3 regions of the Thauera sinica genome follow, and region 2 is predicted to be linked to each of the others. Evidence: predicted binding sites of a transcription regulator. Region 2 holds the regulator's gene; each other region holds the start of a gene.
The links. Region 2 encodes HrcA, which represses chaperone genes, less so after heat shock. Its sites were predicted from a motif close to TNTTAGCACTCNNNGNCNNNGAGTGCTAANA; they were not measured.
Positions count from the first base shown of each region.

Region 1: the regulator HrcA is predicted to act here: its motif matches at 8,914-8,944, upstream of groES (co-chaperone GroES).
Region 3: the regulator HrcA is predicted to act here: its motif matches at 6,812-6,842, upstream of rpoH (RNA polymerase sigma factor RpoH).

Region 1 is NZ_CP023439.1:517,043-527,441, forward strand. It holds gene CCZ27_RS02425 (nicotinate phosphoribosyltransferase) at 1-1,270, opposite strand, end outside; gene CCZ27_RS02430 (isochorismatase family protein) at 1,571-2,203, opposite strand; gene CCZ27_RS02435 (phosphoribosyltransferase family protein) at 2,394-2,954, shown strand; gene CCZ27_RS02440 (aldo/keto reductase) at 3,175-4,023, shown strand; gene CCZ27_RS02445 (DnaJ family domain-containing protein) at 4,069-4,374, shown strand; gene CCZ27_RS02450 (Lon protease family protein) at 4,425-6,878, opposite strand; gene CCZ27_RS02455 (hypothetical protein) at 7,177-7,752, shown strand; gene CCZ27_RS02460 (CYTH domain-containing protein) at 7,729-8,268, opposite strand; gene CCZ27_RS02465 (hypothetical protein) at 8,377-8,880, shown strand; gene groES (co-chaperone GroES) at 9,029-9,319, shown strand; gene groL (chaperonin GroEL) at 9,374-10,399, shown strand, end outside.
Region 2 is NZ_CP023439.1:2,574,614-2,585,012, forward strand. It holds gene carB (carbamoyl-phosphate synthase large subunit) at 1-1,968, opposite strand, end outside; gene carA (glutamine-hydrolyzing carbamoyl-phosphate synthase small subunit) at 2,056-3,198, opposite strand; gene dapB (4-hydroxy-tetrahydrodipicolinate reductase) at 3,413-4,219, opposite strand; gene CCZ27_RS11240 (outer membrane protein assembly factor BamE) at 4,281-4,694, opposite strand; gene fur (ferric iron uptake transcriptional regulator) at 4,838-5,275, shown strand; gene recN (DNA repair protein RecN) at 5,339-6,994, opposite strand; gene CCZ27_RS11255 (NAD kinase) at 7,059-7,943, opposite strand; gene hrcA (heat-inducible transcriptional repressor HrcA) at 8,067-9,095, shown strand; gene hemH (ferrochelatase) at 9,148-10,245, shown strand; gene CCZ27_RS11270 (serine/threonine-protein kinase) at 10,334-10,399, opposite strand, start outside.
Region 3 is NZ_CP023439.1:315,227-325,625, reverse strand. It holds gene CCZ27_RS01565 (DUF2796 domain-containing protein) at 1-178, opposite strand, end outside; gene CCZ27_RS01560 (DUF1826 domain-containing protein) at 198-875, opposite strand; gene CCZ27_RS01555 (Fur family transcriptional regulator) at 975-1,460, shown strand; gene CCZ27_RS01550 (pyridoxal phosphate-dependent aminotransferase) at 1,535-2,707, shown strand; gene CCZ27_RS01545 (lytic transglycosylase domain-containing protein) at 2,751-3,509, opposite strand; gene ampD (1,6-anhydro-N-acetylmuramyl-L-alanine amidase AmpD) at 3,843-4,397, opposite strand; gene aroE (shikimate dehydrogenase) at 4,465-5,283, opposite strand; gene CCZ27_RS01530 (porin) at 5,456-6,550, opposite strand; gene rpoH (RNA polymerase sigma factor RpoH) at 6,870-7,721, shown strand; gene CCZ27_RS01520 (SCO family protein) at 7,828-8,439, opposite strand; gene cyoE (heme o synthase) at 8,551-9,450, opposite strand; gene CCZ27_RS01510 (COX15/CtaA family protein) at 9,464-10,399, opposite strand, start outside.

The DNA of each region.
Region 1 (10,399 bases), 2.1 Mb from region 2:
CCGCCGCGGGACCGGGTTCGCGCAGCGGGGCCGGCAGCCGCGCGAGTTCGGCGGCGGCGTGCGCGCGCAGGCCGGCGAGCGGTTCGGGCGGCGCGAGGCGTCTGCCGCCGCGCATGACCGGCTGCAGCAGCGGAAAGCCGCCCGGCGGCGCGGGCTCGTCGGCGAGCGCGATGAGGTCGCGCTGCGGCCGCCCTTCGGCATCCACGCTGCGCCACACCTGCTTCGCGCCGGGCCAGCTCTCCTTGCCCTCCGAGCGCTTGCGCCGCGCGCGGCCCGCGTACGCCTGCAGCTTGTAGGCGGAATCGAGCGCGGGCGCATCGGCCGAGGTGGTGAGCTGGGTGCCGATGCCGAAGCCGTCGATCGGCGCGCCCGCCGCCCGCAGTACGGCGATGCGGTGTTCGTCGAGGTTGCCGCTGGCGAAGATGCGCACGTCGGGCAACCCGCCGGCATCGAGGAGCGCCCGCACCTTGCGCGCGTGTTCGGCGAGGTCGCCGCTGTCCAGCCGTACCGACGCCAGATTCACCCCGCGTGCCTTCAGCGCCGGCGCCAGCGCGACCACCTTGGCGGCGGCCGCCTCGGTGTCGTAGGTGTCGATCAGCAGGGTCACGTTGTCCGGCTGCGACGAGGAAAAGCGCTCGAATGCCTCGCTCTCCAGGTCGTGGGCCTCGATGTAGGAATGCGCCATCGTGCCGAACACCGGTATGCCGAAGCGTTGCCCGGCGAGCACCGTGGCGCTGCCGGCGAAGCCCGCGAGATAGCAGGCGCGGGCCGCCAGCAGGCCGGCCTCGCCGGCGTGGGCGCGACGCAGGCCGAAATCGACCAGCAGGCTGTCCGGCGCGGCGAGCACGCAGCGCGCGGCCTTGGTCGCGATCAGCGAACAGAAGTTCACCAGGTTGATCAGCCGGCTTTCGACGAACTGGGCCTCGCCGATCGGTGCCTCGATGCGCAGCACCGGCTCGTTGCCGAAGAACACCGTGCCCTCGCGCATCGCATGCACGTCGCCGCGGAAGCGGAAGGCGCGCAGCGAATCCAGGAAGGCCGGCCGGAAGCGGCCGGTGCCGTGCAGCCAGTCGAGTTCGCCGGCGGTGAAGTGCAGGTTCTCGAGGTAGTCCAGCACCTGCTCGATGCCGGACAGCATCAGGAACCGCCGCCGGGACGGCAGCACGCGTACGAAAAGCTCGAATACCGCGGTGTCGTGCATGTCCTCGTCGAAGTACGCCTGCAGCATGGTCAGTTCGTACAGGTCGGTCAGCAGGGCGGAATCGTTCATTGGTCTTGCTCTCCTGCCGCTACGCGACGGCGGGCCGGCCTTGCGCGGCCGATTTGTTCCACAGGGGCGGAGCGGCGCTCCGCGACACCGTTTTCCATCCTCCGCGCGGGAGGGAGATCGCCTTTTCGGGCGGCCGGGCAGGGGCATGCGGGTGCGGCCATCCGGCCGCCGTGCCGTCCCCGCCCCTGCCCGGCGGTGCGCCATCCGGCGTGCATGGACCGACCAGAAAGCCTGCGATTCCGATCTTTATCGCGCTGCTCGAAATCTCGAGTGCGCCGCGGGGAGGCGGTACGGGAGGTCTCATGCGGCGTCTCCGGCGAGCAGATCGGTCCCGACCAGTTCGGCGCCGGCTTCGGCCATGTCGCGTTCGGCGCGCTCGCCGTCGCCGGGATGCACGTTCACCGCGCGTATCGCATCGCGCAGCACCACCGCGGCGAAACCCTCGCCGATCGCATCGCGTACCGTGGCGAGCACGCAGTAGTCGGTCGCCAGCCCGCCTATGAACAGCCGCTTGCAGCCCAGGCCGCGCAGCAGTTCGCCCAGGCCGGTACGCTGGAAGCCGGAATAGGCGTCCGCCTGCGCGGTCGTCGCCTTTGACACGATGCTGGCGTCGTCCGGCACGGTCAGCCCCGCGGCGAAGGCGGCGCCGTCGCTGCCGGCGACGCAGTGCGGCGGCCACGGCCCGCCCTGCGCCCGGAAGGAGCAATGGTCGGCCGGATGCCAGTCGCGGGTGAAGACGACGGGCAGCTTCAGGCGCCCGAACAGCGCGATGCAGCGGTTCAGCGCCGGTACCACGCGATCGCCGTCCGGCACGCCGAGCGCGCCGCCGGGCAGGAAGTCGCGCTGGACGTCGACGACGACGAGGGCATCGCCCGGGCGCAGCGAGAGGCGGGTGTCGTCGAGGCCGGAATGGGCGGCGGAGCGTATCGGCATGTCATCCTCCTCGGGGTGGGCGCATGCCCGCAGGACCGGGCACGCCGGGCCGCCGCAGGATACGGTACCGCATGGCCAACGCCGGGCAAACAGGAGTAGATTGCAACCATGTCAGCCGGCGGGATGCCGTCCAGTGTAGCGCCATCCGCCGGCACCCCGAACCGCGGCATTTCCCCGGCGCGAGGACAGCATGGACCGACCTTCCGGCGTTCGCACCTGCCTGTACGACACCGCGCAGTCGTGCGTGATCGTCGAAGACATGGCGCGCAGGCTCGCCGGATTGCTCGGCGGCGAGCCCGCGGTGATCGTCGGTATCCTGCGCCGTGGCGCGCCCCTGGCCGACCGCATCGGCGAATGCATGCGGCAGCGCCATGGCCTGCCGCCACCGCTGCGGGCGGACCTGAAGGTCACGCGCTACGCCGACGACCTCACGCTGCTGTACCCGGAGACCCGGCTGAGCGAGAACGAAGGCCAGCCCCTGCCCGTGCTGGAGGGCCGTACGCTGGCGATCGTAGACGACGTCCTCTACACCGGCCATTCGCTGCTGCGCGTGGTCGCCTACCTGGCGCGGCGGCGGCCGGCGCGGATTCTCTCGGCCATCCTCGTAGACCGGGGCGTGGCCCGCCTGCCGGTGCGCGCCGACGTCGTCGGCGTGAGGCTCGACATCGCGCCGCACGACATCATCGAATGCAGCGTGCCGCCCTACGAACCGGAATTCCGCATCGAACTGCTGCAGCCGCAGCGCGCATGAGGGATGGCCGGGCCCTGGGGCGATCCGCCCCGCTCCAGTTCCGGCAGGTCGAGGACGACGAGGTGGTCGCCTGCCTGCGCGAGCATCGCCAGCGTGCGGCGGCGCGTGCAGCCGGAGGGAGCGCGCCGCCACGATGACCGGGCGGGCGGTCCGGGTCGCCGCGCACGAGAGGATGCGCGGCAGGCGCCGATGGGCGAAACTACAGGCTCACCAACGCAACATGGAAAGGACTACCGTGACCATCGATCCCGCACCCCTCGCCACCCTCGCCAATGGCGTGAAGATGCCCCGGCTCGGCCTCGGCACCTGGCCGATGAACGATGCCGAGGCGGCCGTCACCGTGGCCGACGCGCTGCGCATGGGCTACCGCCTGATCGACACCGCCGAGAACTACGAGAACGAGCGCGGCGTCGGCGAGGGCATCCGCAACTCCGGCGTGAGCCGGGAGGATGTCTTCGTCACCACCAAGTTCAACCGCAAGTGGCACAGCGTGGAGGGTGCGCGCCAGGCGTGCGAGGCAAGCCTGGCGCGGCTGGGGCTGGACTATGTAGACCTGCTGCTGGTGCATTGGCCCAATCCCGACCAGGATCGCTACGTGGAAGCCTTCGAAGGTCTGGTGCGCCTGCTCGAGGCGGGCCTGGTGCGCGCGATCGGCACCTCGAACTTCAAGCCGGCGCACCTGCAGCGGCTCTTCGACAAGGGCATGGTGCCGCACGTCAACCAGATCCAGCTCGACCCCTACCACCGGCGCGACGACCTGGTTGCGATCCACCGCGAGCGCGGCATTGCGACCGAAACCTGGGGGCCGCTCGGGCGCGGCAACCAGATGCTGCTCGATCCCGTCATCACCCGCATCGCCGAGCGCCATGGACGCACGCCGGCCCAGGTGGTGCTGCGCTGGCATGTGCAGCAGGGCTTCATCCCCACGCCGAAATCGTCGGACCCGGCGCGCCTCGCGCAGAACCTCGACGTGTTCGGCTTCGCCCTGGCCGACGACGAGCTGGCGGCGGTGACCGCGCTGGACCGGCCCGATCCGCAGATGTTCGACGCCGACAGCTTCGGCCACTGACCCGGGCCGGGATGCGCGCCCGGGCGGCGCGCGGCGGCCGGTGCGATGAGTTCGATCTTCGAGATCCTTGCCGAGCAGCGCATCGCGGAAGCCATCCGCCGCGGCGAGCTGGACGGCCTGCCGGGGGCGGGAAAGCCGCTGCGGTTCGATGACGAGCCGCTCGTTTCGCCCGAGCAGCGCATGGTCATCCGCATCCTGAAGAATGCCGGCTTCACCCCGGCCGAGGTGACGTTGCGCCGGGAGATCGCCGCGCTGAGGAAGGAGATCGACGCCTTGCCGCAGGGCGAGCGGCGCAGCGTATCGCGGCACAGGCTGGCGTGGCTGCTGCTCCGGCTCGGGAATGGGGCATGACGCGGATGGGCGTGTGATCGGGCCGGCCGTTGCGCGCCGGCCCGGTTGCATCAGGAGCCGGCGCTTCCCGGGCCTTCCGTGGCGGACGCGGCCTTCTTCTCTTCGTCTTCCGGTTGCCGCGAGAACTTCCTGTGCATTGCGGCGAGCTTGCGGAGCCCCTCCGCGATGCGGGCGTTCATCGAGCCTTCGGCCATTTCGCCCTTTTCGTCCGGTTTGCCGGCGGGCAGGCCGGTGAGCAGTTCGAGCGCCTCGTCGACGTCCTGCACCGCCCACACGCGAAAGCGCCCCTCGCGTACCGCGGCCACCACCTCGGGGCGCAGCATCAGGTGGCAGGCGTTGGCGCGCGGGATCAGCACGCCCTGTTCTCCGGTCAGGCCGCGGGCGGCGCAGATGTCGAAGAAGCCTTCGATCTTCTCGTTGATGCCGCCCACCGGCTGCACCACGCCGAACTGGTTCACCGAGCCGGTGACGGCCAGCGACTGCTTCAGCGGTACGCCCGACAGGGCCGACAGCAGGGCGGCAAGCTCGGCCAGCGAGGCGCTGTCGCCCTCGACGCCGCCGTAGGACTGCTCGAATACCAGGCTGGCCTTCAGCGACAGCGGCAGCGTCAGGCCGAAACGCGACGCGACGAAGGACGACAGGATCAGCACGCCCTTGGAATGGATGGGGCCGCCCAGCTTGACTTCGCGCTCGATGTCGACGACTTCGCCTTCGCCGACGCGCACCGTGGCGGTGATGCGCACCGGATGGGCGAAGGTGCTCTCGCCCAGCAGCACGACGGCCAGGCCGTTGATCTGGCCCACGTGCCCGCCGTCGGTGGCGACCAGCAACTGGCCGCGCAGGATGCTGTCGACGTAGCGCTCCCGGATGCGGTCGTTGCGCCGGCGGCGGGCGTCGAGCGCGGCCTCGACGTGCCGCTCTTCGATGCGTGTGGCCTCGGCCTTGGCGGCGAAGTGGTCGGCCTCGCGCATCAGGTCGCTCAGCGGCAGGGTCTGGGTGGTCAGACGCTGGGCATCGCTCGCGAGGCGGGCCGCATGTTCGATGGTGCGCCCCACCGCGGCGGCCGACAGCGGCCGCAGGCCGTCGCGGCGCGCCAGCGTGGCGACCAGACGGGCGTAGGCGGCGGTGTTGTCCGGGCTGCGCTCGATCTCGCTTTCCATGTCGGCGTTGATCTTGAACAGCAGCGGGAACTCGGTGTCGTACTGGCACAGCAGGTAGTAGATCAGGCGCTCGCCGACCAGCACCACCTTGAGGTCCAGCGGCATCGGCTCGGGTTCGAGCTGCACCGTGCTGGTGAGGCCGATGATGTCGGACAGCGACTCGATGCGGATGCGGCCGGCCTTCAGGCAGCGCTTGAGCCCTTCCCAGGCGTACGGCTGCGACAGCACCTTGACCGCGTCGAGCACCAGGAAGCCGCCGTTGGCCCGCTGCAGCGCACCGGCGCGGATCAGCGTGAAGTTGCTCATCAGCGTACCCATGTGCACCACGTGCTCGATGCGGCCGACGAGGTTCTGCAGCGTGGGATGGTCTTCGGACACGACAGGGCGGGTGCCGTCGGCCGGGTTCTCGACCAGCAGGTTCACCAGGTAGCGCTGCACCGAGAGGCTGCCGGAGTAGGTGGTGGTCTCGGTGTCGCCCTCGCTCTGCGAGGATTCGCGCAGCGATTCGCCGGTCTCGACGATGTCCTGCAGTACCGCGTCGAGATAGGCGACGACTTCGGGCAGGTCGGCATAGGCCGGCTTGAGGTCGTCGATCAGGTGGGTCACGGTGATGCGCAGCGCTTCGCTGCCGGCCTGCTTGATGCGGTTCTGCAATTCGCGGCGCCAGCGCGGGAACTCGTTCGTCAGCTTGTGCATGCGCTCGTGCATCGTCTTGATGTGCGCCGCGAGTTCCCGCTGCCGTTCCTCGGGAAGCCGTTCGAATTCCTCCTGCGACAGCGTGGTTCCCTCACCCTTCATCGGCACGAAGGCGAATCCGTGCGGCGTGCGCAGCAGCGCCACGCCGAGTTCGGCGGACTCGCGGCCGAGCGCATGCAGCGCAGCCTCCTCGCGCTGTTTCTGTTCCTCCTGCATCGCCTCGATGCGGCCGCGGTATTCGTCGCTTTGGAATACCGCGGTGATGGCCGGCGCCAGTTCCTCGACGAAGTGCTGCATGTCGTCGCGCAGGCGGGCGCCGCGGCCGCAGGGCAGCCGCAGCAGGTCGGGCCGGGCGGCGTCGGCGAAGTTGTAGACGTGGCACCAGTCCGCCGGGCGATCCCCGTTGCGCCGCTCGTCCTCGAGCAACTGGTCGACGATCGCGTGGCGGCCGCTACCCGTCTCGCCGAGCACGAACAGGTTGTAACCGGTGTGCCGGATGTCGAGGCCGAGCCGCAGCGCTTCGACGGCGCGTGCGTGGATCAGCGCGGCGTCGAGTTCCGGAAGCTCGTCGGTGTCCCGGAACTGCAGCGACGCCGGATCGCACGCGGTGTAGAGAGCCTGCGGCGGGAGCGAGGTGGACGAGGACATCGGACGCACCTTGTGTGGTTTTTGTGCCAAGCATAACCGTGCCCCCTTGTTGCGGCAAAGCCGCAAGGTGCAGGATTCCGGCGGCGACGGGCGCGGCGGGTTTGCCTGGCGCGAGACCCGGCCAGGCGGGGTCGCCCCGGCACGGCTTCACACGATTCGTGAGCAAGTGCGCGAGACTTTGCCGGCTGCAGTCGCACAATCAACGTCGATAAGCGGAGGATCGCCGCGGCGGTGCCGGAACGGATGTCGGACCGGCGGGCCGGAGCGGCGCACGTGCCGCAGCGCAGCGGGAGGTTCCGTGCGCGACATGAAGCGGGAGAAAAAAATGCTGTCACCAACCACCATCTCCAACTACCAGACGCAGTCGCTGGCCAACGCCAGGGATGCGGCGATGCTCACCTTCGACACGCTGCACCGGCTCGGCGGCCTGTCCCTGCATGCGCTGCAGGCGAGCGCGGACACGTCGCTGCGGCGGGCCATGGCGCCGGCCGGGAGCGCCGGCGATCACAGCATGGCCGAGGAGTTGCGCGGCCTGTTCCACGAATCCCTGCACCTGACGTCGGGCTGGCTGATCGACCTGGTAAAGGTCGCCGAGGCGCAGTGGGGCATATCGCACCGCTGTGCGCACGCGGCCGTACGCGAGTTGCACAAATGGGCGCCGCGTGAACTCGAAACGACCGTCAGTGCACTCGACCTGGCGCTGGATGCTGCCGAAAGCGCCACCGAAAACCTGGCCGATGCCGGCGTGATGGTGGTCAAGCGGCTGGAGGACGAGAGTGAGCTGCTCTGCGCCAGGCCGGTGGAAGCAGGAACCCGGAAGCGCGCGACCGCCGCGCCCCGAGCCGTTCGCTCAATGCGCGGCGATAATCCCTGAAACCCCGGCGGAAAAGCCCGGGGGCGCGGCGAAGTCGGCCGGTTCGAGCGGCCGGACCGGCCCTTCGAACTGGGCCAGGACGTAATTGCCGTAGCGGCGATCGTGCGTGACTTCCTGCCCGATCCAGGGCGGCAGGACGAGCGGCGTCCGCTCGTCCTGCAGTTCGATCTCGGCGATGACGAGGCCCGCATGCCGGCCTTCGAACACGTCGACCTCGAAGGCTTGACTGGCGAAGTCGACGACGTAGCGGGTCTTCTGGATGACGCGGTTGCCGCAGTAGAGCGCCAGCATGTGCTGCGCGTCCGCGACCGGGATGGGGTATTCGAATTCGTCGCGCGACAGGCCCTCGCGCGGACCCTTCAGGGTCAGGAATGCGCGGTCGGCGCGCACGCGTACCCGTGTAGACATGGCGCCGGGTTCCTTTGCCACATAGCCCTGCACGATGCGTTCGCCCTTGCGGCCGTCGAGGAAACGGGTCTCGCAGACGAGGAACTTGCGTTCGATTTCTGTGGCCATGAGGCACCGGGGAAACACGCGGGAATCGAATTGTAGCAAACTGATTCCGATGCGCTGTTGCGGTGCAAAAAGACTTTCTTATGGGCGCAGAAGGGCGGTGCCTGGAACATGCAAGAGACCGATCTGATTTCGCTCGGTGCGGGGGCGCAGTGGCTGTCGGCGCAGACAGGCCGGAACTGGACGCCCGCCCTGCTGATCGACCGTCTCCTTGCGCGCGGCGGGCCCGGGGTGTGCGCACTGCTGCCCAGGGGCTGGGCCTTGCTGAGCGCCGACGACGGTGAGCCGACGCGGCTGGCGCGGGCCAGCGTGTTCCGGGTGGCCGATGGCGAGGATTTCCTCGAACAGTTCGCGATGTTCGGCGACCTGTCGATCGCCGGCGGCATTCCCGGCCGGCTCGTCGATGCTGCGGGCCGCGGTTTTCGCAGCGTCGCGCCGATTCCGGCGGCAATGCTGCGGCTGATGCCGGAGGAACTGCACGCCCTGGCCGCCGCCGCGGGCGCCAGACCGGCTGCCACCTTCATGCGCCGCGTCGCGCAGATGCGCGCCCAGGCGCATGACCGCTCCCGCGATGCATCCGGCCCCGACGCTGGCGGATCCGCCCCGCAGGATTGAGCAGGACTTGAAATCGCGCTACCTCGTCCCTATTATTAGCACTCGTTGGCAGTGAGTGCTAACAGCCCCGTGCGATGTCCGCACGGTAAAAGCGAATTCCCCGGCGGGCTCGTCCCGCAACAGTCGAAACCTGGTAGGAGAGAACCTGATGAAGATTCGTCCCTTGCATGATCGCGTGATCGTCAAGCGCCTTGAGGCAGAACGCAAGACCGCCAGCGGCATCGTGATCCCCGACAGCGCTGGCGAGAAGCCCGACCAGGGCGAAGTGCTGGCCGTCGGCAACGGCAAGATCCTGGACGACGGCAAGGTGCGTCCGATGGCCGTCAAGGTGGGCGACAAGGTGCTGTTCGGCAAGTATGCCGGCCAGGCCGTGAAGGTCGAAGGCGAAGAACTCCTCGTCATGCGCGAGGAAGACATCATGGGTGTGGTCGAGGCTTGAAGCCTCCCGCACGCCCTGGACAGCTAACCGAAACAATTCCGGAGTTCTGAATAAATGGCAGCTAAAGAAGTCAAGTTTGGTGATTCCGCCCGCGAGCGCATGGTCGCCGGCGTCAACATCCTCGCCAACGCCGTCAAGGTGACCCTGGGCCCGAAGGGTCGCAACGTGGTGCTCGAGCGCTCGTTCGGCGCCCCGACCGTGACCAAGGACGGCGTTTCCGTCGCCAAGGAGATCGAACTGAAGGACAAGTTCGAGAACATGGGCGCGCAGATGGTCAAGGAAGTCGCTTCCAAGACTTCGGACATCGCCGGTGACGGCACCACCACCGCGACCGTGCTGGCCCAGTCGATCGTGCGCGAAGGCATGAAGTTCGTCGCCGCCGGCATGAACCCGATGGACCTCAAGCGCGGCATCGACAAGGCCGTCGTGGCCACCGTCGAAGAGCTGAAGAAGCTGTCGAAGCCCTGCTCGACCAACAAGGAAATCGCCCAGGTCGGCGCGATCTCGGCCAACTCCGACAGCGACATCGGCGACATCATCGCCCGCGCCATGGACAAGGTCGGCAAGGAAGGCGTGATCACCGTCGAAGACGGCAAGTCGCTGCAGAACGAACTCGACGTCGTCGAGGGCATGCAGTTCGACCGCGGCTACCTGTCGCCGTACTTCATCAACAACCCGGACAAGCAGGTCGCCATCCTGGAGAACCCGTTCGTCCTGCTGTTCGACAAAAAGATCTCCAACATCCGCGACCTGCTGCCGGTGCTGGAACAAGTCGCCAAGGCCGGCCGTCCGCTGCTGATCATCGCCGAAGACGTCGAAGGCGAAGCGCTCGCCACCCTGGTGGTGAACAACATCCGCGGCATCCTCAAGACCTGCGCCGTCAAGGCCCCGGGCTTCGGCGATCGCCGCAAGGCCATGCTGGAAGACATCGCCATCCTGACCGGCGGCCAGGTCATCGCCGAAGAAGTCGGCCTGACGCTGGAAAAGGCCACGCTGAACGATCTCGGCCAGGCCAAGCGCATTGAAGTGGGCAAGGAAAACACGATCATCATCGACGGCGCCGGCGAAGCCGAGCGCATC
Region 2 (10,399 bases):
GATGATGGGCACGCCGTTCTCCTCGAGCGCCTTGGCACGCTTGAGCGGCGTCTGGCCGCCGAACTGCACGATCACGCCGACCGGCTTCTCGATGTGCACGATCTCGAGGATGTCCTCGAGCGTGATCGGCTCGAAATACAGGCGATCGGAGGTGTCGTAGTCGGTGGACACGGTTTCCGGGTTGCAGTTGACCATGATGGTCTCGTACCCGTCTTCACGCAGTGCGAGCGCCGCATGCACGCAGCAATAGTCGAATTCGATGCCCTGCCCGATGCGGTTCGGGCCGCCGCCCAGCACCATGATCTTCTTCTTGTCGGTCGGCTTCGCCTCGCATTCCTCCTCGTAGGAGGAGTACATATAGGCGGTCGAGGTCGCGAACTCTGCCGCGCAGGTATCGACGCGCTTGAAGACCGGCCGCACGCCCAGCGTGTGGCGGTGCAAGCGCACCGCGGTCTCGTCGGCGCCGAGCATCTTGGCGATGCGGCGGTCGGAGAAGCCCTTGCGCTTGATCTCCCGCATCTGCGCCGCCTGGATCGCCTTCAGCGAGCGGCCCGCCAGCGACTTCTCGGTGAGGACGATGTCTTCGATCTGGGCGAGGAACCAGGGATCGATCTTGGTCAGGTTGTGCACCTGGTCCTGGCTCACGCCCTCGCGGAAAGCCTGGCCGACGTACCAGATGCGCTGCGGGCCGGGGCTCGCGAGTTCGCGCTCGAGATCCTCGGTGTCGGCCTCGATCTCGTCCAGGCCATAGACGCCGACCTCGAGGCCGCGCAGCGCCTTCTGGAAGGATTCCTGGAAGGTGCGCCCCATCGCCATGACCTCGCCCACCGACTTCATCTGGGTGGTCAGGCGATCGTTGGCGAGCGGGAACTTCTCGAAGGCGAAGCGCGGGATCTTGGTCACCACGTAGTCGATCGAAGGCTCGAACGAGGCCGGCGTGGCGCCGCCGGTGATGTCGTTCTTGAGTTCGTCGAGCGTGTAGCCCACCGCCAGCTTGGCGGCGACCTTGGCGATCGGGAAGCCGGTGGCCTTGGAGGCCAGCGCGGAAGAACGCGACACGCGCGGGTTCATCTCGATGACGATCATGCGGCCGTCGCGCGGATTGATGGCGAACTGGACGTTCGAACCGCCGGTATCGACCCCGATCTCGCGCAGCACCGCGATCGAGGCGTTGCGCATGATCTGGTATTCCTTGTCGGTCAGCGTCTGCGCCGGCGCGACGGTGATCGAGTCGCCGGTGTGCACGCCCATCGGGTCGAGGTTCTCGATCGAGCAGACGATGATGCAGTTGTCCGCCTTGTCGCGGACCACCTCCATCTCGTACTCCTTCCAGCCGAGCAGCGACTCCTCGATCAGCAGTTCGTTGGTCGGGCTGGCCTCGAGACCGCGCTTGCAGATCTCGTGGAACTCTTCCATGTTGTAGGCGATCCCGCCGCCGCTGCCGCCGAGCGTGAAGCTGGGACGGATGATGACCGGAAAGCCGATGCCGCCCTGCACCTGCAGCGCCTCTTCCATGCTGTGGGCGATGCCCGAGCGCGCCGAGCCCAGCCCGATCGTGGTCATCGCCTCCTTGAACTTCAGCCGGTCCTCGGCCTTGTCGATCGCCTCTTCCGAAGCGCCGATCAGTTCGACGCCGTACTTCTCGAGCACGCCGTTGTGGGCCAGATCGAGCGCACAGTTGAGCGCGGTCTGTCCGCCCATCGTCGGCAGCAGGGCGTCGGGGCGCTCCTTGGCGATGATGCGCTCGACCACCTGCCAGGTGATCGGCTCGATGTAGGTGACGTCGGCGGTGCCCGGGTCGGTCATGATGGTCGCCGGGTTCGAATTGACCAGGACGACCTTGTAGCCTTCCTCGCGCAGCGCCTTGCAAGCCTGGGCGCCGGAATAGTCGAACTCGCATGCCTGGCCGATGATGATCGGGCCGGCACCGATGATCAGGATGCTCTTTATGTCGGTACGTTTCGGCATCGTGTTGCCTCAGTGATTCCTCGACCCGGCGTCATGCGCCGGCATCGAAACGGTGACGGCGGGCGATGGGCCCGCCGGGGTGCCTGATTACCTGGCCGCTTCCATCAGGCGGACGAAGCGGTCGAACAGGTAGGCGACGTCGTGCGGACCCGGACTCGCTTCGGGGTGTCCCTGGAACGAGAACGCGGGGACGTCGGTACGGGCGAGGCCCTGGTTCGAGCCGTCGAACAGGGACTGGTGCGTCACCCGCAGATTGCCCGGCATGGTCGCCGGATCCACCGCGAAGCCGTGGTTCTGGCTGGTGATCAGCACTTGGCCGCTGTCCAGGTCCTTCACCGGGTGGTTGGCGCCGTGGTGGCCGAACTTCATCTTGACGGTCTTCGCACCGGAGGCCAGCGCCAGGAACTGGTGGCCGAGGCAGATGCCGAAGGTCGGCACCTTCGATTCGATGATCTCCCGCACCGCGTCGATGGCGTAGTCGCACGCCTCGGGGTCTCCCGGGCCATTGGACAGGAACACGCCATCCGGCTTCATCGCCAGCACGTCTTTTGCCGGCGTCTGCGCCGGCACCACCGTCAGCCGGCAGCCCCGTTCGGCCAGCATGCGCAGGATGTTGAACTTGACGCCGAAATCGTAGGCGACGACGTTGAAACGGGCCCGCTCCACCTTGCCGTAGCCTTTGCCCAGCACCCACTCGCTCTCGGTCCAGTCATAAGCCTGCGGTGCGCTGACGACCTTGGCCAGGTCCATGCCGGCCAGGCCGGGGAAGGCGCGCGCAGCGGCGACGGCGGCCTCCGCATCGAGCGGCGCGCCTTCGGCCGCGGTGACGATGCAACCCGCCTGCGCGCCCTTCTCACGCAACACGCGGGTGAGCTTGCGGGTGTCGAGGCCGGCGATGGCGACGACGTTCTCGGCGCGCAGGTAGGCGTCGAGACGCTGCTCCATGCGGAAGTTGGACGGCAGCAGCGGCAGATCGCGGATGACGAGCCCTGCGGCATGAACGCGGGTCGACTCGACGTCCTCGCGGTTGATGCCGGTATTGCCTATGTGCGGATAGGTCAAGGTCACGATCTGGCGCGAGTAGCTCGGGTCGGTCAGGATTTCCTGATAACCCGACATCGAGGTATTGAACACCACTTCGCCAACCGTGCTGCCGACCGCGCCGATGCCCTTGCCATGGAATACCGTCCCATCGGCGAGCGCAAGAAGGGCGGGCAGGGATGCAGTCACGAGAAACTCCTGGATTCAGCCTGGAAATCAAGGGCTGACAACCGATGCCGCCCTCGAAGCTTGCAAAAAAGCGGGACGAGCCCGTAGGCCGATCCCGCTGTCTAGATGTCGCGATTCTACGTTTTTCGGCCGTTCAAGGCAATGTGACGCCGCTGCCCCGCCGATACCGCAGGCCGCGTCGCCCCATGGCCGCGGAACCGGCCGGCCCGATCGTTCAGCGCAGGCCGAGGATGTCCTGCATGTCGAACAACCCGGGCGCACGCCCCGCCACGAAGCGCGCCGCCCTCAGCGAACCGAGCGCGTAGGGCATGCGGCTGCCGGACTTGTGCGTGATCTCGATGCGCTCGCCGATGCCGGCGAACAGCACGGTGTGGTCGCCCACGATGTCGCCGCCGCGGATGGTGGAGAAACCGATGGTCTCGGCCCTGCGCTCGCCGGTCACCCCTTCGCGGCCGTAGATCGCGCAGGCGTCGAGATCCCGCCCCAGCTCGCGCGCGACCACCTCGCCCATGCGCAGCGCCGTGCCGGACGGCGCGTCGACCTTGAAGCGGTGATGCGCCTCGATCACCTCGACGTCGTAGCCTTCGTCGAGGATGCGGGCAGCGACCTCGAGCAGCTTGAACACCGCATTGACGCCGACCGCCATGTTCGGTGCGAAGACCACCGGAATGTCGGTGGCGGCCTGTGCGATGGCCGCCTTGCCCGCCGCATCGAAGCCGGTGGTGCCGATCACCATCGCCTTGCCGAGTTCGCGGGCGATCGCGAGATGGGCGAGCGTGCCCTCCGGGCGGGTGAAGTCGATCACGCAATCGGCCGCGGCGATCGCCGCGCGGAGATCATCGACGATGGCAACGCCGCACGGCGCACCCAGCAGTTCGCCCGCATCGCGCCCGATGTAGGGCGTCCCGGGCCGGTCGAAGGCCGACGCGACGACGACGCCTTCGTCCTCGAGGGCGGCCTCGATCAGCATGCGGCCCATGCGGCCGGACGCGCCGGCGATGGCCAAACGGATAACCGTCATCTTGCAGTTCCTGGAGAGCCGGTGGACGGACGCGGAACGGACGCCCCGCACCGGCGGATGATCAATCTTGCGGCGTGGCCGGGACTTCGACGACGCGGCTGCGCTCGCCGCGCCCCGTCTCCGCCGCAGCCTGCGCATTGCCGGCCTGCACGTCGCCCTCGATGCGGTCGAGCCTGTCGTCGACGAAGAAGACGGAGATGACCCGCTGCTGCGCCTCGGCCTGCCCGGGCTTGAACCGATAGACGTAGTCCCAGCGATCGTTGCGGAAGACATCGACGACCAGCGGCGTGCCGAGGACGAAGCGCACCTGCTCGCGCGTCATGCCCTTTTTGAGCTGGGCGACCATGTCCTGGTCGACGTAGTTGCCCTGGCGAACGTCGATCTTGTAGGGATTGACCTTGCTCACGATTGTGTCGAAGGAGCAGCCGGCAAGCAGGCTTGCGGCGACGAGCGCCGGAAACAGGAGAGGACGCATGAAGAGGAGTCGGATGAAGGCGCCCGCTGGGGAGCGCAGGTTCTCATTGGGGGGTAAAAAATATAACATAGGGCAAGTCGGCCTTTCGCCGAACTTCGCGCATTCTCCGACTGCGCGTCACCTCGCCATCCGTATGGACAGCCATGTCAGAGAATTCCAAGAGCCTGAAGAGCATAGGCTTGAAGGCGACCTACCCACGCCTGAAGATCCTGGACCTGTTCCAGAGCGCGGAGCAGCGCCACCTCACCGCCGAAGACGTCTATCGCCTGCTGATCAGCGAGGGCATGGACATCGGGCTGGCGACGGTCTATCGCGTGCTGACCCAGTTCGAGCAGGCCGGATTGCTGGAGCGCCATTACTTCGAATCCGGCAAGGCGGTCTTCGAACTCAACCAGGGCAATCACCACGACCACCTCGTCTGCCTGCAATGCGGCAAGGTGGAAGAGTTCTACGACCCCGAGATCGAACAGCGCCAGAAACGCATTGCCGAAGAGCGCGGCTTCACCATCAAGGAGCACGCGCTGTATCTGTACGCCGACTGCGTCCGCAAGGACTGCCCCAACCGCGGCGGCGGCTCCTGACCCGCCCCGGCGCGCACGCCCCGTCGGCGAAGCCGCCTGCTACCGCGGCCCGCATCCAGCCCTTCAGCGCTGCCCCAGCATCTCCGCCGCGTGGTCGCGCGTGGTCGCGGTGATGTTCACGCCGCCCAGCATGCGCGCGATCTCCTCGATGCGCTCCTCGCTGGAAAGCGGCGTCACCTCGCTGAGCGTCTGCCCTCCCCGCTCCACCTTGGCGATCCGCCACTGCCAGTCGGCACACGCAGCGACCTGCGGCAGGTGGGTGACGCACAGAACCTGGCGCTCCCGTCCGAGACGGGCGAGCAGCTTGCCGACGATCTCCGCCACACGCCCGCCGATACCGACGTCCACCTCGTCGAAGATCAGCGTCGGCGTGGCCGAGTCGCGGCTCGTCATGACCTGGATGGCGAGGCCGATCCGCGACAGCTCCCCGCCGGAGGCGACCTTGGCCAGGCTGCGCAGTGCCTGACCCGGATTTGCCGCAACGCGGAATTCCACGATCTCCGCGCCATGCGCGGAGGGCTGGGAAGGTTCGAGCGCCACATCGAAGCGCCCCCCGGCCATCGCGAGCGTCTGCATCGCCTCGGTGATCTCCCTCGACAGCGCCTCGGCCGCGGGCCGGCGCAAGGCGGACAGGCTTGCCGCCGCGGCCCCGAATCGCCCGTACGCCTCGGCCTCGGCCTGCTCCAGTCTGGCCGGGTCCGAGCGCGCCTCCAGCGTGGCCAGGCGTTCGCGCCACTGGCTCATGAGTTCGGGCAGGGCTTCGGGCACCACGCGATACTTGCGCGCAGTATCCATCACCGTCGAGATGCGGCGTTCCACCTCGGCCAGCCGCTGCGGATCGAGATCGAGGCGCTCGCGGTAGCGCCGCAGCGCATGCAGCGCCTCGTCGGCCTGGATCGCGGCGGCCGACAGCAGTTCGCGCACGTCTGCCAGGCCGGGATCGATGTCGGCGAGTTCGGCGACGCGGCCATCGAGATGGCGCAGGATCGCGCAGACCGCGTAGTCGCCCTCGCCCAGGGCGGCCAGGGTTTCGTCGGCGCCTTCCATCAGCCCCGCCGCATGGGCGAGACGGCTGTGCTCAGCATTGAGTTCGTCCCACTCGCTGCCGTCGAAGGCGAGTTCCTCCAGCTCCTTCGATTGCCAGGCGAGCAGTTCGCGCTCGCGCGCCGAGTTTGCCGAGTCCGCCTCCGCCTCGCGCCTGAGGTTGGCGAGCGCCTGCCATTCGCGATGGCAGCGGGCGACTTCCGTCGCGATCGCGCGCGCACCGGCACAGGCATCGAGCAGTTCGCGCTGGGCCTCGGCGCGCAGGAGCGCATGGTGGGCATGCTGGCCGTGGATGTCGGCCAGCCACTCGCCCGCCGCCCGCAGTTGCGCGAGCGTCACCGCGGTACCGTTGATCCAGGCCCGGCTGCGCCCGCCGGCGTCGACCACCCGGCGCAGGATCACCGCCCCCTCCTCGGCCTCCAGCGCCTCATCGGCAAGCCAGGCGGCCAGTCCGCCCTGCTGCGGCAGATCGAACTCGGCGATGATGTCGGCGCGCTCCTGCCCGGCGCGCACGACCCCGGCCTCCGCGCGCCCCCCGAGAGCGAGCCCGAGCGCATCGAGCAGGATCGATTTGCCAGCGCCGGTTTCGCCGGTCAACGCGCCGAATCCTGCGGCGAAATCGAGTTCGAGGCGGTCGACGATGACGAAGTCGCGTATGGTGAGTCGTCGCAGCATGATGTGAGAAAACGAAGGCAGGACTGCAGCAGGATCCGCGCCCGCATCGGCGCGGACGGCGGGTTCAGTTGTGGCGCGGAGCAGCACTCCAGTGCAGCTTTTCGCGCAGCATGGCGTAGTAGCTGTAGCCGACCGGATGCAGCAGGCGCAAGGCGTGCGGCGAGCGGGTGACGCGCACGCAGTCGCCGGCACGCAGATCGAAGCGGGCCTGGCCGTCGAAATGCACGCGTGCATCGTGCGGCAGCAGCAGCGAGATCTCGATGCGGCTGCTGTCCGGCAACGTGACGGGACGTGCCGTCAGGGCATGCGGACAGAGCGGCACGAGCGCGATGCCGCCGACGCTCGGGTGCAGGATCGGACCGTTGGCCGACAGCGCGTAGGCAGTCGATCCGGTCGGGGTGGACAGGATCATGCCATCGGAGCGCTGCGTATAGACGTATTCGCCGTCGATCGCAAGGTCGAACTCGATCATGCGGCCGAGGTCGCCCTTGTTGACGACGACATCGTTCAGCGCGCGGGTCGAGAAGACGCGCACACCGCCACGCAGCACCTCGGCATCGAGCATGAAGCGGGACTCTTCGCCAAACCGCCCCTCGATGATCTCGGCAAGACACGCCAGTGCGTTCGAGCGCGAAATGTCGGTCAGGAAGCCCAACCGCCCGAGGTTGACCCCCACCAGCGGTACCGCGTGCTCGGCAAGGCGGCGGGCCGTGTTGAGCATGGTGCCGTCGCCGCCGACCACCACCGCGAGGTCCGCCTCGGCGCCGATCTGCTCGTAGGCCGCGATCGGGTAGTCTCCCGCACCGCCGATGGAACTTGCCGTACCCTGTTCCATCCATACGTTACGCCCTCGCGAACGCAGGAAACGTGCGATCTCGAGCACGGACTCGGCGACGTCCGGGCTCTGATATTTGCCGATCAGCGCGATGTTGTCGAAGTGCATGCTCATAGCCGCGGATTAAACCATATCCAGCCGACAAAACCGGAAGCCGACGGTCATCTCCCGCACTACCCGCCGCTTACCACGGCCGCCACACTTTCGTAGAATCCCGGCAACAGCCCCGACGCCCACATGAACACGCTCGACACCCGCTCCCAGATCCTGCTCAAGACCTTGATCGAACGCTACATCGCGGAAGGCCAGCCGGTGGGCTCCCGTGCGCTGTCGCGCTTCTCCGGCCTGGAACTGTCGCCGGCCACCGTGCGCAACGTCATGAGCGATCTGGAGGAAGCCGGTTTCATCGCCAGCCCCCACACTTCCGCCGGGCGCGTGCCCACGGCACGCGGCTACCGATTCTTCGTCGATGCGCTGCTCACCGTGCAGCCGCTCGAAAGCGCCCAGGTCCGCGAGCTCAAGGGCCAGTTGCAGCCCGACCAGCCTCAACGGCTGCTGAATTCGGCCTCGCACGTGCTGTCCGGCCTCACGCAGTTCGCCGGCGTCGTGGTGGCACCGCGCAAGGACGCGGTCCGCATCCGTCAGTTCGAGTTCATCAGCCTGTCCGAGACGCGCATCCTGCTGATCATCGTCACCACCGCGGGCGACGTGCAGAACCGCATCCTGCTGACGCGTCGTGCCTATATCGCTGCCGAACTCAGCAGCGCCGCTTCCTACCTGAACGAACATTTCGTCGGCCTTTCCTTCGATGAGATCAGGCACCGGCTGCGGGCCGAACTGCGGCAACTGCGCAGCGACATGACCGAACTGATGACGGCAACGGTGGACGCCGGCTCGGAAGCGGCCGAGGAAACCGCGACCAATTACGTGATCTCCGGCGAAACCAATCTGCTGGAGGTCGAGGACCTGTCGTCCAACATGTCGCGCCTGCGCGAACTCTTCAAGCTCTTCGACCAGAAGACCGGGCTGATGCAGTTGCTGGACCTGTCGAACCGCGCCGAAGGGGTCCAGATCTTCATCGGCGGCGAATCCGGCCTGGCGCCGCTGGATGGATGCAGCGTGATCACCGCGCCCTACGAAGTCGATGGACGGGTGGTGGGGTCGGTCGGCGTCATCGGCCCCACGCGCATGGCCTACGATCGCGTCATCCCCATCGTGGACATCACCGCCAGGCTGCTGTCCAGCGCGCTGTCGTCCAATCACTGACCGGAGCGCGCCGGCGCCCGCTCCGCTGCAAGAACCGAATCCAAGGACCCCCATGGCCCGCTACTGGAGCGAACCCGCCTACGAGCACGACGCGCGCGCGCGCATCGGCGTGCTGCTCGTGAACCTGGGCACGCCCGAAGCCCCTACCGCCCGCGCCCTGCGCCCCTACCTCAAGCAGTTCCTGTCGGACCCTCGCGTGGTGGAAATTCCGCGGGCGGCCTGGTGGCCGATCCTGAACGGCGTCATCCTGAACCTCCGGCCGGCGAAGTCGGCGGAAAAATACGCCAGCATCTGGACGAAAGAAGGCTCGCCGCTCAAGGTGCATACCGAGCGCCAGGCAAAGCTGCTCGCCGCCCGCCTCGCCGAAACCCGCCGCCCCGACCTGGAAGTCGCCTGGGCCATGCGTTACGGCGCGCCGTCGATTCCCGACATGCTGAACGCCCTGCGTGCCCGGGGCTGCACCCGCATCCTGGTGCTGCCGGCCTATCCGCAATACTCGTCGAGCACGACGGGCAGCGCCATCGACGAGGTGGCGCACTGCCTGCGCAACTGGCGCAACCTGCCCGAGATCCGCTACGTGCGCAGCTTCCACGACGATCCGGGGTACATCGCCGCAATCGCGCGGAACATCCGCGAACACTGGGCGCGCCACGGCACACCCGACAAGCTGGTGATGAGCTTCCACGGCATCCCGCGCCGCACCCTCGACCTGGGCGACCCCTATCACTGCGAATGCATGAAGACGGCGCGCCTCGTCTTCGACGCCCTGGAACTGCCGGCCGACCGCGCCGCGGTGACCTTCCAGTCGCGCTTCGGCAAGGCCGAGTGGCTGCAGCCCTACACCCAGCCCACACTCGAAGCACTGGCGAAAAGCGGAACCCGCCGCGTGGACGTGATCTGCCCGGGCTTCGTGTCGGACTGCCTGGAAACCCTGGAGGAAATCGCCATGGAATGCCGCGATGCCTTCCTCGCCCGGGGCGGCAAGACCTTCCACTACATCCCCTGCCTGAACGAACGCGACGACTGGATCTCCGCACTCGCGGACCTAGCCCGGCGCAACCTCGGCAACTGGCTGGAAGCACCGGCGGCGGATGCGGGCGAGATCGCGGCAAGCAGGCAGCGGGCACTCGCGCTGGGCGCCACGCGATAAACGCACGGAGCGTTCAGGCAGCCTGCCGCAGCCGATTGCGCGCGATGCGATGCCTGGGACGCCGGAACACCGGGAGCTGCCAAACGGCTCAGCCGTCCACCAGGCGCAAATCCAGGCTGCCCGTCGCCGTGTATTCACCCACTGCCGCGGCGGG
Region 3 (10,399 bases), 2.3 Mb from region 2:
CCGGGCTGCGCGGGGCACGCTCGAAACCCAGCAGGCCGTCGAGCGGCGTTTCGAGATGGATGGCGAGGGTATTGCCATCGACTGCGATCTCCAGCCGGGCCTCGCCATGGACATGGGCAGGCGCCGCCCATGCCGGGCTGGCCAGGGCGAGGGCAATGCAAGAAAGGGCAAAGCGCACGAGAGGCTCCTTCACGGTATTACCAGCCGGCATCGAGCGCGACCAGGACGCGCGGAGGACGAGGAACGGCTGGAGAACGATGGATGATGCCGCGGCCGCCGTTGCCCTGCCACAAACTGCCCTTGAGCAAGGCGACCGCGAAGGGCGGGACGGTTTCGATGCGGTATCCCGGCAGCAGCAGGCCGGAAGTCTCATCCGGCAGACCGCCGGAAGCGGCACCGAGAAAACGGCGGTCGGCCGAGGCATCTTCGACCCATTCGGTGCCCGGACCGCGATAGGTGCACAGCATCCGAATCCCGACACGGTCTACATGCAGGCGGGGACACATGGCCCGGTGGACGATTTCCATCCGCAGACCGATGGACGGCGCATCGAGCAGTTCACCGAGCATTTCGGCAAGCATCGCGAGGTCGGCAGCCAGTGCCTCGCGACCGGGCCCGGCGGGCAATCCACCGAGATCGGGCGTGTCGCCGGGCGCCAGCGTCTGGCGGAATCCGCTGCCGAGATCGCCGGCATTGGCTTCCAGCCAGCCGGCGATGACCGCGTCGATGGGACGGTGCCACTGGGCCAGTTGGATCTCCGGATCGAAGATGCGCGTCAGGGCCAGCGCGGTGCCGGACTCGGCGTCACGGGTGGCGGCTTGCCGAGCCAGGGCGCTCGGTGCCGCGCTGAGCGGAATGCTGGTGCCGGCAGACATCGTTTCAGGACGTTTGAACACAGGGCGAATGGGCTTGTGGATGCAATGTTATAACATTGCATTTGTGCGCTCCAAGCCCTCGCCTCTAGAATGTTCGCCATGCTCAGCTCGCGCCCCACCGTCTCCCCGAGCAGTGCCGAACTCCTCGATCGTGCCAGCGAGCGCTGCAAGGCGCATGGCGCGCTGCTGACACCGATTCGGCGCGATGTTCTCGGCTTGCTCTACGAAACCGAAAATGGCCTGAAAGCCTATGACCTGCTGGCGAAGGTCAAGGAATTGCGGAGCAATGCGACGCCGCCGACGGTGTATCGGGCGCTGGACTTCCTGATCGAACAGGGCCTGGTGCACAAGATCGAACGCATCAACCAGTTCGTCGCGTGCCGCCACGACTCTCACCGTTTCCCGGGTCTGTTCATGGTCTGCCGGCGCTGCGGCAAGGTCAGCGAGTTGCACGACCACGCCTTGATGGCGGCCTTGACGCAGAGCATTCTCCGCGCCGGACACGAACTCGATTGTCACGAACTCGAGATCTCGTCGATATGCCCGGACTGCCGCCAGGCCGGGCAGGGCACGCACGGGGTTTGATACCGCGCACCGGCAAGCGGCCGATGCCGGTTTCCGCGCTACGATTCCAGCCTTCGCCGCACAGGAACACCGCGATGCTCCACTTCTCCCGCCGCGCCGCCGACATCCAGCCCTTTCACGTCATGGAACTGCTGCGCCGCGCGCGCGAGCTCGAGGCCCGGGGGCGCGACATCATCCACATGGAAGTGGGCGAACCCGACTTCCCCACGCCGCAGCCGATGCTCGAAGCGGCCGCGCGCTTCATCGCCGGCGGCGACGTGCATTACACCTCGGGCCTCGGGTTGCCGGCGCTGCGCGAGGCGATCGCGGGTTTCTACCGCGACCGCTTCGGCGCGGACGTCGCGGCGGAACGCATCGTCGTCACCGCCGGCGCGTCGGGGGCCCTGATGCTGGCACTGGCAGCCACCACCGATCCGGGGGACGAGTGGCTGCTGCCCGATCCCGGCTACCCCTCGAACCGCCATCTCGTGCGCAGCTTCGAGGGGGTTGCGCGCGGCCTGCCGGTCGATGCCGCCAGCCGCTATCAGCCAACCGCCCGGCAGGTGGCCGACGCCTGGCATGCGCACACGCGCGGCCTGATGGTCGCCACGCCGTCGAACCCGACCGGCACCCTGCTCACCGGCGACGAGATCGAGGCCCTGCATCGCGTCACCCACGGCCGCGACGGCCTGCTGCTGGTCGACGAGATCTACCAGGGGCTGACCTATGGCGTGGAGGCGTCTTCCGCCCTGTCCCGCCCGGCGCTCAATGGCGCCGACGACCTCTTCGTGGTGAACAGCTTTTCCAAGTACTTCGGCATGACGGGCTGGCGCCTGGGCTGGCTGGTGGTGCCGCCCGCGTACGTACGCACCATCGAGAAACTGGCGCAGCACTTCTTCATCGCGCCGTCCACGCCGGCACAGCACGCGGCGCTGGCCGCCTTCGCACCGTCGACGCTCGAAATCCTCGAAGAGCGCCGGCATGCGTTCGCCGAGCGGCGGGACACCCTGCTGCCCGCGCTGCGCGACATCGGCTTCACCGTCGCCTCCGAACCCCAGGGCGCCTTCTACATCTATGCCGACGTGTCGCCGCTGGCGGACGACGCCGAAGCGCTGGCGCGCAGGATGATCGAAGAGGCCGGCGTCGCCGCCACACCCGGCATCGATTTCGGCCACCACCTGGCACGGCGCCACCTGCGCATCGCCTACACGACGCGGCGTGAACGCCTGCTCGAAGCAGCCGACCGCATCGCCCGGGTCCTGCGCTGAACGCACCCGGCCGGGCTCCTGCGGACGTCCGGAAACGGAAGGGTCAGCCGGCCGAAGCGAGCTGCAGGCGGCCAGCGGCAGCGGCGACGAGCCGCTTCTTGATCGCCATCACCTTGCGGGTGTAGCGCATCGACGTATCGCCCAGCGAACCGTTGTAGTACTGCAGCGCACGCTGCATGTCGCCGTAGCGGGCAAGGCCCTCGTGAAGCACCTGGGTACCCACGTGGATGTTGAATTCCGGATCGAACAACGCGTTCTTGCCCCGCTTCGAGCCGATCTTGTCCTTGTGGAAACGGGGGATGACCTGCATCAGGCCCTGCGCCCCCATGTTGCTCACCGCGCGCGGATTGAAGCTCGACTCCACCGCCATGATCGCGACGATCAGCAGCGGATCGATGCCGCGGTGGCGCCCTGCCTCCTCGGCCGCGGCAAGCGCCGGTTCGAGCGTTTCGTCGGACACGCCGTAGCGGTCGGATACCCAGTCGCGGACCCGCACCATCTCGGGCGAAAGGCCGTTGTCATCCTCGACCGCCTGTACGGCTTGCGGGCTCTTGCCGGCCGGGTGTGCCGCCTCGAGAGCCTCCGCCGCGAGACCGGCGTAGAAGGAACCCGGCTGGGTGGACACCGCGGCGCGGGTGTCCGCGTAATTGACGCTGACCGGATCGAGCCGATCGGAGGCGACCGTCGCCATTCCCATCAAGCCGCCAGCCAGCAAGGCACCGTGTGCGAGATTTAAAAGAACGCCGCCCGCCTGACGCGCGAGGCCCTGAGTTCGAGTTGCGTGTTTCATGGTGTCCTCCATGCTGTGGCCAGAGCTCGACGTTCCGCGCGCCCTCGTGGGGCCAACGGTTGCCCAGTGCCGGTGAGGCCCTGAACAAGCGCGAGGGCTGCGGTCAGCAGCCCTCGCGTGTCGAAATACTCGGTCGCCAGTAGGTGTTAAAGCCCGTCGACGCAACCAGACGATGGGCCCCGCGGTGCGTACGTCCATGAAACCGCGCCCTCCCGAGGGACGGCGCCGCACCGTTTTTCAAGGTTCAAGAAAAGGGTTTATTTATGTTGCAGAGCAACATTTCGCCGAAGTGTATTTCCTCCTTCCGGCTTTGTCAAACTTTGACAGCGCATATTAAACAAGCACTTAACGCCTTGCAACAGGAACCGGCAGTTCCAGCCCGGCCCAATCGAAGCAAGGGCCGGGGTCCGTCTTGCGTCCCGGCGCGATGTCGGAGTGGCCGACGACGGCCCCGATCGGATAGTGCGAGCGCAGGATTTCCAGCAATTCCGCCAGCCTGTGGTACTGCGCCGGCTCGAACGGCAGCGTGTCGCAGCCCTCGAGTTCGATGCCGATCGAAAAATCGTTGCAGCGCTCCCTGCCCTCCCAGCACGACACGCCGGCATGCCACGCCCGCTCGTCCGCGGACACGAACTGGACCAGTTCCCCATCGCGCCGGATGAAGAAATGCGCCGACACCCGCAGATGGCAGATGGCCGCGTAGTAGGGATGCTCGCCGGGGTCCAGGGTGTTGGTGAAGAGTTGTTCCACGCCCGGCCCGCCGAACCGGTCGGGCGGCAGGCTGATGGCGTGCACCACGACCAGGCTCGGGCGCTCGCCTTCCGGGCGGACGTCGAAATTCGGGGAAGCAACGCGGCGGGCACCGGCGAGCCAACCGCCGGCGAGCAGATCGGTCTTCATCGATTTCGCCCTCGATACCCGGGCAGGCTGCGCCGCGAACGAAAACCAGTGCGGCCTGCGGCAGAGGTCAGCATGCGCGCAGCATCGCGATCACCGGCGCGGTATCCGGCCGCACGCGGCGCCACAGGTAGAAGGACTCGGCCGCCTGGCCGACGAGCATGCCAAGCCCGTCGGACACCCGCGCCGCGCCCTGCTCGCGGGCCTGCAGCATGAAGGGTGTAGGACGGTCGCCATACACCATGTCGTAGGCCAGCGCACCCGCACCGTAGATGCCGGCCGGCAGCGCAATACCCTCCCCGCCCAGGCTGGCCGAGGTCGCATTGATCACGACGTCGAACCCCTGCCCGCCGAGTTCGTCGAATCGCGCCACGTCCACCTCGCCCCGGCCCGGGCACAGCGCCTTCAACTGCTCGGCCTTCTCCGGCGTGCGGTTGGCGATCACCAAGCCGGCCGGCCCCTCTTCCAGCAGCGGCAGCAGCACGCCGCGCGCCGCGCCGCCGGCCCCCAGCAGCAGGACCCGCCGCCCGGCGATCGGCACGCCCAGGACGTCCCGGATGTCGCGTACCATGCCCACGCCGTCGGTATTGTCGCCGAGGATGCTGCCATCAGCCTCGAATTTCAGCGTATTGACCGCCTGTGCGTGGCGCGCCCGCTCGGTCAGCCGGTCGGCCAGCTCGACGGCCTGGATCTTGAACGGCACCGTCACGTTCATGCCCTTGCCGCCGTCGCGCATGAACTGCCGCACGCACGCCACAAACCCGTCCAGCGGCCCGAGGATGGCCTCATAGGTCAGGTCCTGGCCAGTCTGGCGCGCGAAGGCGGCGTGGATGGCCGGAGACTTCGAATGCGCGATGGGATTGCCGATGACGGCGTAGCGGTCGGTCATGGTATCGATCCGGTGGAGGGCGAATCGGAGGACGAGGGACGAAGTCTGCCCGCGTTCGGCGCCGAAGGAAACCTGCCGCCCGGCGCCGGCACGAGCCGCGCCGGCATAGCCGCGGTAAACGCAGCGACGGGCGCCGCAGCGCCCGTCGTGTCCAGCCTCGCGGTAAACGAGATCAGAAGAAGTGGCGGATGCCCACGTTGAAGCCGCGCTGGTAGCCGCCGCCACCGCTGGTGGCATCGCCGACCGAGCCGATCAGGAACTCGTCGCCAGCATGCTCGGCCGCCTTGTTGTTGTTGATGTCGGCATACGTCGCGTACAGGCCCGTGCGCTTCGACAGCCAGTGCTCGTAGCCGATCGCCCACTGGCTGACCTTGGCGTCTTTGCTGCTGTTCGCGATGTCCGTCTTGCGGTGGGCATACGACGCCAGCACGTTGCCCGAAGCGCTGACCGGCACGGTCACGCCCACCAGCCACTGCTTGGAGTCCTCGCCCTCCTCGAACTGGCCGAAGTCGACGCCGTCGGCCTTGCGGATGCCGTAGATCGCACCCAGCTTCACCACGCCGAAGTTGTACGAACCGCCGAAATCATAAACGCGGACCTTGTCGCCGTCGGCGGCACCGGTGGACTTCATCTTGATCTCGTGGAAGTTCAGGCCCAGGGTCAGCGGGCCATTGACGTACTTCGGCGAGATCGCCCAGGCGCGGACGTCGCCGGCCACGCTTTCGTTGCCGAGGGATTCGTTGCCGTAGGCGCTCAGCGTGTAGCCGGCGCTGAAGGAGAAGCCGCTCCAGGTCGGCGACACGTAGGCCAGCAGGTTGTCGAGACGGACCTCACCGAGGTAGACGTTGTTCGACTGGCCGACGGTACCGGTCGAGAACGGATCGATCGAATCCAGCAGCAGGTAGCCGGGCGCGTACTGGCGGCCCAGCGCCACGGTGCCGAAGTTGCCGCCCAGGGAGACGAAGGACTGGCGGCCGAAAGTCCTGCCGCCCTGCGCCGAGGTACCGGTATCCGCCAGGATGCCCTGCTCCAGCACGAAGCCGGCCTTCAGGCCGTTGCCCAGGTCTTCCGTACCCTTGAAGCCGATGCGGCTGCCGTTGGCGACGCCCGAATCGATGCCGCTGCGGTTCTTGACGCCATCAACGACGTTGTCGCCGCGATAGACGTAGCCCATGTCGACGATACCGTAGATCGTCACGTTGGACTGCGCAAAGGCCGGAACCGAAACCAGGCCAGCGACGGCCAGTGCGATCAGTTTCTTCTGCATGTGTTTCTCCTCAAGTTGAAGTCCAGACTCCGGAAAGAGATAGATTCCTCGGTCCTGCTCACCTCTCTGGCGAGAAGTTGGGCCGATTGTGCTGAGCGGGCAAGGCGCATGGCAAGTGACTCGGCACAAAAACACCACAATCGGACCCTGCCTGTTGCAGACGTGCAACAGACCAGCATCGATATTTCTCCGCCTGGGCGCCATCGGGAAAAGGCCGGGATGTCCCTCCCGGCGGTGCCGCCGCCGAGGAACTCGGCCCCCGGTTAGCACTCTCATGCACCGAGTGCTAAGATTGTGCGAGCAAGGAGGATCAAAGCCCATGACCCACGCCCTGTCGTTCCCGGTTCCGTCGGCTGGCAGCATCGATCAGTACATACAGTCGGTCAATCGCATCCCGCTGCTCACCGAGCAGGAGGAAGTCGCATTGGCAAGAAGGCTGCGCGAGGAAGGCGACGTCGAGGCGGCGCGGCAACTGGTGATGTCGCACCTGCGGCTGGTGGTGGCGATCGCGCGCGGCTATCTGGGCTACGGCCTGCCGCACGCCGACCTGATCCAGGAAGGCAACATCGGCCTGATGAAGGCGGTGAAGCGTTTCGACCCGGCGCGCGGCGTGCGCCTCGTGTCCTTCGCGATGCACTGGATAAAGGCCGAGATCCACGAATACATCGTGAAGAACTGGCGTCTGGTGAAGATCGCCACGACCAAGGCGCAGCGCAAACTGTTCTTCAACCTGCGCGGCATGAAGCAGGACACCGCGACCCTGCAGCCGTCCGAAGTGCGTTCGATCGCCGCCCGCCTCGGCGTCAAGCCCGAGGAAGTGGTGGAGATGGAAACCCGCCTGTCGGGCCGCGACATTCCGCTCGAAGGCAGCAGCGACGACGAAGACGAACGCTTCGCCCCCGTCGCCTACCTGCCCGACCCGCATGCGGAGCCCTCGGAGGTGCTGGAGCAGACCCAACTCGCCCGCCTGCAGGACACCGGCCTGCGCGAGGCGCTTGCCAGCCTGGACGAGCGCAGCCGCCGCATCGTCGAACGCCGCTGGCTCGCCGAAGGCGACGCCGCCACGCTGCATGAGCTTGCCGCCGAATACGGCGTGTCGGCCGAACGCATCCGCCAGATCGAGGCGAAGGCGATGCAGAAGATGCGAGGGGTGCTGGCGGCGATGGTGTGAGCGGCAAGTCGCCGCTCATCCCGCTTGATTCCATTGCCTTGCCCCGACCGGCCGTCGCCCGGGCCGGCGGGCCGACACCCACGCATCGCCCGCCCGGGCGATACGCTCACTTCCCCGCCAGCAGCGCCTCGATGTCGCCGGCGATGAGCGCCGGGTCTTCGGCGTGCTTCACGTACAGCCGCAGTTTTCCGCTCGGATCGAAGACGTAGGTGCCGGCCGTGTGGTCGACAGTGTAGTGGCCGTTCAGGTCGCCGCTCTTGCGGTAGAAGACGCGGAAATCCTTCGCCACTTCGGAGATCTTGTCCGGCGTGCCGTAGAGGCCAAGGAAGCGCTTGTCGAACACCGGCACGTATTCCGACAGCAGGGCCTGCGTGTCGCGCTCCGGGTCCACCGTGACGAACAGCACCTGGACGCGGTCGGCATCGGTGCCGAGCCGGCGCATGACCTCGCCCATGCCCGACAGCGCGGTCGGGCACACGTCCGGGCACTGGGTGTAGCCGAAGAAGATCGTCACCACCTTGCCGCGGAAATCGGCCAGCGTGCGGGGCTGGCCGTTGTGGTCGGTGAGCGCGAGCGACTTGCCGTAATCGGCGCCGGTGATGTCGGTCGAGCGGAAGGCCGGTTCGGACGGCGCGCAGCCGGCCAGCAGCGCCGCACCGAACGCAAGCGCGGCGAAAGTACGACTCCACGCGAAAAGACTCCTGGGACGCAAACGCATGTTCCGGCTCCGGCCATGTTCATCAGCAGGGGCTGATGATAGTCGGCGCCCGGGGTGGGGGCTAATGCGCTGCGTCAATTCGCCGCGGCCGCCGGACCATCCGGCCCGCCTTCAGTACGGCAGGTAGTGATCGGCCAGCAGCGCGGCGAAGAGGCCGAACAGGTAGGCGATCGAGAAGCGGAAGGTGCGCCGCGCCAGCGCGTCGCTGTAGTCGCGGTAGAGGCGCCAGGCGTAGTGGATGAAGCGCGCGCCGAGCACGACCGCGGCGGCGAGATAGACCATCCCCGACATCCGCGTGGCGTAGGGCAGCAGGGTCACGCCGAAGAGGATAAGGGTATAGAGCAGCACGCTCAGCCGGGTGAACTCGGACCCGTGGGTGACCGGCAGCATGGGCAGGCCGGCGCGCGCGTAGTCGTCGGTGCGGTAGAGGGCCAGCGCCCAGAAGTGCGGCGGCGTCCACGCGAAGATGATCAGGAACAGCAGCAGCGCATCGGCCGACACCTCGCCGGTGATCGCCGCCCAGCCGAGCACCGGAGGCATCGCGCCGGAGGCTCCGCCGATGACGATGTTCTGCGGCGTGCGCGGCTTGAGGAAGATCGTATAGACGACGGCATAGCCGACGAAGGTGGCCAGCGTCAGCCACATCGTCAGCGGATTGACGGCGCGGTGCAGGATGGTGAGGCCGAAGCCGCCCAGCATGCCGGCGAAGGCGAGCACCTCGCCCGCGGCCAGTTCGCCGCGCGGCAGCGGGCGGCCGCGGGTGCGGGCCATGCGCGCATCGATGTGCTGCTCGACCAGGCAGTTCATGGCCGCGGCGGCGCCGGCGACGCAGGCGATGCCGAGCGTGGCGCAGAACACGGCGAACGGCTCAGGCAGGCCGTCGGGCACGGCGAGGAACATGCCGATCACGGCGCAGAACACGATCAGCGTGTTCACGCGCGGCTTGGTCAGCACGTAGAACGCGCGCGCGCGGCGCGCAAATCCGTCGTGTGCGGGGGCAAGGGTTCTCATCGCTCGTGCTCCTTCAGCCGACCAGTGCCACGAACCGCTGGCGCATGCGCGCCGGCATCGCGGCCAGCCGGTAGTTGATCGACACCATGAGGACCAGCAGCAGCGCGGCGCCGGCGTTGTGCGCGGCCGCCAGTCCCAGCGGCAGGGACAGCCTGACGTTGGCGATCCCCAGCGTTACCTGCAGCAGCAGCGCGCCCGTCAGCGCAAGGCCGAGCCGCTCGGTGCCCTGGCGCTTCGCCAGCGTCGCCCCCAGCACCAGCAGCACCACGCCGACCAGCAATGCGCCCACGCGGTGCGACCAGTGGATGGCAGTGAGCGCCGCGTTCGACAGCAGTTCGCCGTCGGCGGTCATGCCCAGCTCGCGCACCACGTGGAAGGCATTCGCATAGTCGGCCTGCGGCCAGAGGCTGCCGTGGCAAGTGGGGAAATCGGTGCAGGCGAGCGCGGCGTAGTTGGTGCTCGTCCAGCCGCCCAGGGCGATCTGCGCGATCAGCAGCACCAGGCCGAGGCGCGCCGCGAGGCACAGCCGCGGGGCGACCCCGCCGGTGCCGCCCGCCTGCAGCCGTTCCACGCCGAGTGCGCGCAACGCGAGCCATGCCAGCAGCGCAAGCGTGGTCAGCCCGCCGATCAGGTGGGCGGTCACGATGGCGGGCTTGAGCAGCAGCGTCACGGTCCATTTGCCCAGCATGCCCTGCAGCGCGACCACCCCGACCAGCAGCCAGGCCACGCGGCGCGACACCTTCGCATGGCCTCCCAGCCGGGATGCGAGGACGGCGATCGCGATGATCAGCAGGCCGAGGCCGGCGGCCGCATAGCGGTGGATCATCTCCTTCCACGCCTTGGGCATGCTGACCGGCCCGTGCGGATTCGCCTCGTGCGCATCGAGGATCTGCCCGGCGGCGTGCGCCGGGCTCAGCTTGCCGTAGCAGCCGGGCCAGTCGGGGCAGCC